2 regions of the Pedobacter sp. GW460-11-11-14-TSB4 genome follow, and region 2 is predicted to be linked to the other one. Evidence: riboswitches for the same ligand, from Rfam matches in the RefSeq annotation. Region 2 holds a riboswitch; the other holds the start of a gene.
What was found. A riboswitch is a leader RNA that binds a small molecule or an ion and turns the genes downstream of it on or off. The one in region 2 is predicted to bind cobalamin.

Region 1 (2,485 bases), on a different contig from region 2:
TGGGGTAATTGGGTTTGGTGAATCGCCGTTCGGCAATAATCTCGAAGGAACTAGTGGAATTTCAGCAGGTGTAGGGTTCCCGATAATTTCAGTTAACAGCCCAATCATGTTATGAAAATAGGTGGTGGTTCTTAGTCCACCATTGTACCAGGTAGAATAAACAGATCCCCCTCGCTGGGTATAACCAGGTTTGTTTTCTACGTTCATCCTATTGTGCATGGCCGCACCAACAGCATCTAAACTGGTTAACAGGGTTGGGTCGAAAACATAATTGAACGGGTCGCGGTAGGGTGGACCTGCCACAACGGTTCCCGCCGGACCAGCCTGATGGTGGTTATACATAATCTGCGGGATCCATTCAACAAAAAGCTGGCGTCCAATATTCTGCGTTTCTTTAAGGTTGAGCATAAAGAAATCGCGGTTGTTGTCGTGCCCTGCATATTTTTCATACAAAACAGGCAAGCCTGAGGTTGTTCTTTTCTTGGGATCTTTCTCTCGCATATACCAATTGCTCACCAGTTCTTGCCCATCAGGATTGGCATGGGTAAACAAGATGATTACATTATCCAAAATACGAAGGGTTTCAGGATCCTTTCTGGAGGCAAACTCATAAGCGGTTTCGATTAGCTGATGTGCACCCACTACCTCGTTTGCATGCAAGCCACCATCTATCCACACTACCGCTTTGCCTTCCTGGGCTAATGCTTTTGCCTGCTCAGGTGTAATTTCAGCATGCGCCAGTTGTTGCGAAATTTCCTTATAACGGTCTAATTTCTTCAGGTTTTCCGGTGAAGAAACAATCAGCATATACTGGCTTCTGCCTTCTTCGGTTTTACCGATATCAACCAGTTTAATGCGGTCAGAACTTGCCGCGAGTTTCTTAAAGTAAGCTTCAGTTTGGGTATAATTGGCCAGTTGGTAATCGTCGCCGATATCAAAACCAAAATGCGCCTTTGGCGTTGGTACTTCCTGTGCCAGCACCGCACAGCTATTTACCATTAAAAAAGCAATACAAAGCCTTTTAAAGTAGATTTTTATCATAATAAGGGTTTAGTTAGGTAATCAAATATAATAGAGAATAAGCTCCAAAAACGGCTTGCTGTAAATTTGTTACAAGTTTTAAATCCTAATCCATACATTTGCCCTGATGTAAGTTCTTAACTTTATTTTTCATCAACCGATACAGGTTCCCGGAATTACACCCGGGATTAATAGGGAATCGTGTGCAAATCACGAGCTGTCGCGCAACTGTAAATTCTGTCTTTATTTAAAAGACAACGGTCTTATCATTCATGCCACTGTGCCGTTTACCGGTATGGGAAGGCGATAAGATCGGGAATAAGCCAGGAGACCTGCCTATATTGAATTGACGGTGCTTTCGCGTTATAAAGTAATTGGTCAGGTCTGATTGTACACCATAAAATTAAAATTTTATAGGCTTGCTTTAAGCTTTTGGCTGATGAGTAGGCGGGCTGTGCCATAACCTTTCCTTTTAATTTTTAACATAAAGTATTACAAAATATTGCTTGAGGGCTTTTAAACGATTTATTTACTTAATCTTTAAAAGAGATGCTAACGCAAAATCTGGGCTATCCGCGAATAGGTAGCCAAAGGGAATTAAAGAAAATCTGCGAAAATTACTGGGCAGATAAAACTGGGTACAAAAATGTGCTTCAGGTGGGAAAAAACATTCGCCACGAAAACTGGAACCTTCAAAAAGAAGCTGGAATTGATGTTATTCCTTCGAACGACTTTTCTTTTTATGATCATGTGCTCGATCATTCTTTAACTTTTGGGGCCATCCCAAAAAGGTACAACGAAGTAATCCTGAAAAAAGGAAATTCTGAGCTTGATCTTTATTTTGCCATGGCCAGGGGTTATCAAAAGGAGGGATTGGATGTAGTAGCCATGGAAATGACCAAGTGGTTCGACACCAATTATCATTACATTGTTCCTGAATTTTATAAAGACCAGCCTTTTAAACTTTTCTCTACTAAAGTGATCGATGAGTTTTATGAGGCGAAACAATTGGGTATTACGACCAAGCCTGTTTTAATCGGTCCGGTTTCTTACCTTTTATTAGGAAAAGAAAAAGAAGCTGGCTTTGAAAAAATCGACCTGATCAAAAATCTCCTTCCGGTTTATATTGAGATTTTATCCCGGTTAGATGCTTTGGATGTAGAATATGTTCAGTTTGATGAGCCCTTTTTGACCCTAGATCTTACCGATAAAGACAAAAAAGCTTACGAATATGTTTATAAAGAGATCAGAAAGACTTTCCCAAGGCTAAAAATTGTTTTGGCTACTTATTTCGAAGGTTTGGGCAATAATTTAGCCCTAACGACTTCATTACCGGTAAATGTTTTACATATCGATCTGGTACGTGCTGAAGATCAATTATCGGCTGTTTTGGCTTCATTAAAAGAAGAGACCATCCTTTCGTTAGGTTTGGTAGACGGAAGAAATATCTGGAAAAACGATTTCG
Region 2 (2,485 bases):
GATCGACCTGAATACGCTTACCGTTCAAAATAAACTAACAACCGTAGGCGCGGTAAATACGGGCGATATGTGGAAGAAAGGCGATTACGTTTACCTGCTACAGAGTAATGGTGCGAAGATTGTATCTTCCAGTAACTATTCGCTGGTCAAGAGTTTTTCAAACATCAACCGTGGATTCGCACAAACACCAAATGGAAAAATCTGGGCTTCAACAGGTAGCCGTTTAATTGCAATCGACAATAATTTAGACACTGCAGGTGTTGGCCTAGCCGTTGCTGTAGGATCATTCGGTCTTGATGCACCAACCCGTATTACGGCCTCAACTAAAGAAAATGCCGTTTTCTATCATTCAGGAAAAGCAATTTATAAATATATCGATGGCGATAAAACATCCTTAGCACAGCCATTTATCAATATCACCGAAGATCCTTTTATGGTATACGGTGCTATTCGTTACGACAGGAATAAAGATTATATCGTTGTTAACGGAATCCAGGGTTACGGTGCAGCTTCTACAGTAAATTACCTGCTCATTTACAATGCATCAACGGGTGCTTTGGTGAAAAAAATTAAATACGGTGGTGATGGGGTAACCACAGATTTTACTAAAATCTATTTCCCTGATTTAGCCATATTCCATTAAAATAACATTCAATAATAACCTCTCAACCTAAAGGTCTGCATTTTTTTGCAGGCCTTTTTCTATTTCTATGGTCTCTGTCTCCACAGACCGTCAAGAATTAATTCACGGATTCTAATCTGAGGCCCTGATTTATAAACCCGGTAGGAGCGGCAGCCTCCGATTTTTCATCGGAGCTACAGCGGATAACGGGACTGCTGTTCCCGAAATCTAACTGACATTCCTTTCCAATTAAAGACCCTTATTATCATTTATTAATTTTCAGCGCTATTCTAGCACACACTTTCGGCTATCCGCTCTTTTTACTACATTTGCGCTGCTTTTGGTTCCCGGTGTAAAATCGGGATTAAAAGGGAATACAGTGTAAATCTGTAACTGTCCCGCAGCTGTAAGCTCTGTAACGTTTTTCAATCTACAAGTCACTGTTCCGCTTAACCGGTACGGGAAGACAGAAAAACGGGAGTAAGTCAGAAGACCTGCCTTTAGCATTTAATTTCATAGCTTTCGGGGATTGAAGCTAGGATTGAAATACTTAACGTTTTTCGTATTTTCATTTCCTTTCCTAATCTGTTGGCTGTGGGCAAAACCACAATCAAATGAACAAAAAAAGAATGCTAACTGTAGCCAGTCTGGGGCTAGCACAGTTAATGATTAGCCAGGTGGCTAATGCTCAAAATCAAGACAGTTTACAACTTAAAGATGTTGTGATTTCTGCAACAAAAAACGATCAGAAACAATCGCAAACAGGTAAAGTAGTCAGCATTATTAGTCGCGAAGTGCTCGAACGCAGTAACGGCAAATCATTACCCGATTTACTTTCAGAACAGGCAGGTATTATTATTAGTGGTGGCAACAGCAGTCAGGGGAAAGATAAAAGTATCTTTTTCAGAGGATCAGGCAGTGGTTATACCTTAGTACTTATTGATGGAATTGTACAAAACGATCCAGCGAGTATCAGCGGTACATTCGATTTACGTCTGTTTTCAATTGATCAGATTGATCATATTGAGATTTTAAGGGGCGGTCAGTCTACCATTTACGGATCTGATGCGGTTGCAGGTGTAATCAACATTGTAACTAAAAAGGGCGGACCAAAAGGAAATACCATTTACGGTGTAGCCAGTGCAGGAAGTTTCGAAACCTATAAAGGTACGATCGGTTTAAATGGCGGTGTAGAAGGTTTTTCATACAACATTAACTACACACATTTAAAAACTGATGGGATTTCTGAAGCTGTAGCTCCAGCTGGAAGTGCGGCTATATTTGATAAGGATGGCTTTAAAACTGATGGTTTAAATGCTAACTTCGGTATCAAACTCGACAAAAACTTCTCTGTTAATCCATTTTTACGCTATTTCTATGGCGATTACAAAATAGATGAGGGTGCTTTTGCCGATGGTTTACCTACCAATAATTCTATTTTGAAACAGTTTAGTGCAGGTTTCAACTCAGAATATAAATTCAACACAGGTAAAATAACGCTTAACTACAGCCACGAGAGTAACTCAAACAATGTAAATTCGAGTTATGCAGGTTTCGAAAGTAAATTTTTAAACTTCGGTAAACTGAATGTAGTTGATTTATTCTACAACCAGAAATTGGGCAATAAATTAGATTTATTGGTAGGTATCGACAACAGAAAGATGAAGTTAATTACCGATAGCAAAAACCCGACAACCAACATCTTTGCCGCTTATGGTTCATTGTTTTTACACGATTTAAGCATTTTTAACCTTGAAGTAGGTGGACGTTACAACAAACATGATCAATATGGAGAAAACTATACTTATTCTGTTACCCCAAGCATCAACATTATTAAAGAAGTAAAACTTTTTGGAACAGTAT

Region 1: linked by a shared signal. The riboswitch ahead of metE (5-methyltetrahydropteroyltriglutamate--homocysteine S-methyltransferase) and the one ahead of AC07YT_RS00830 (TonB-dependent receptor plug domain-containing protein) in region 2 are both predicted to bind cobalamin.

Annotation. Positions count from the first base shown of each region.
Region 1 is NZ_JBWKYI010000002.1:349,769-352,253, forward strand. It holds gene AC07YT_RS04495 (M14 family metallopeptidase) at 1-1,041, opposite strand, end outside; cobalamin riboswitch at 1,168-1,374, shown strand; gene metE (5-methyltetrahydropteroyltriglutamate--homocysteine S-methyltransferase) at 1,570-2,485, shown strand, end outside.
Region 2 is NZ_JBWKYI010000001.1:164,993-167,477, reverse strand. It holds gene AC07YT_RS00835 (DUF5074 domain-containing protein) at 1-643, shown strand, start outside; cobalamin riboswitch at 947-1,138, shown strand; gene AC07YT_RS00830 (TonB-dependent receptor plug domain-containing protein) at 1,237-2,485, shown strand, end outside.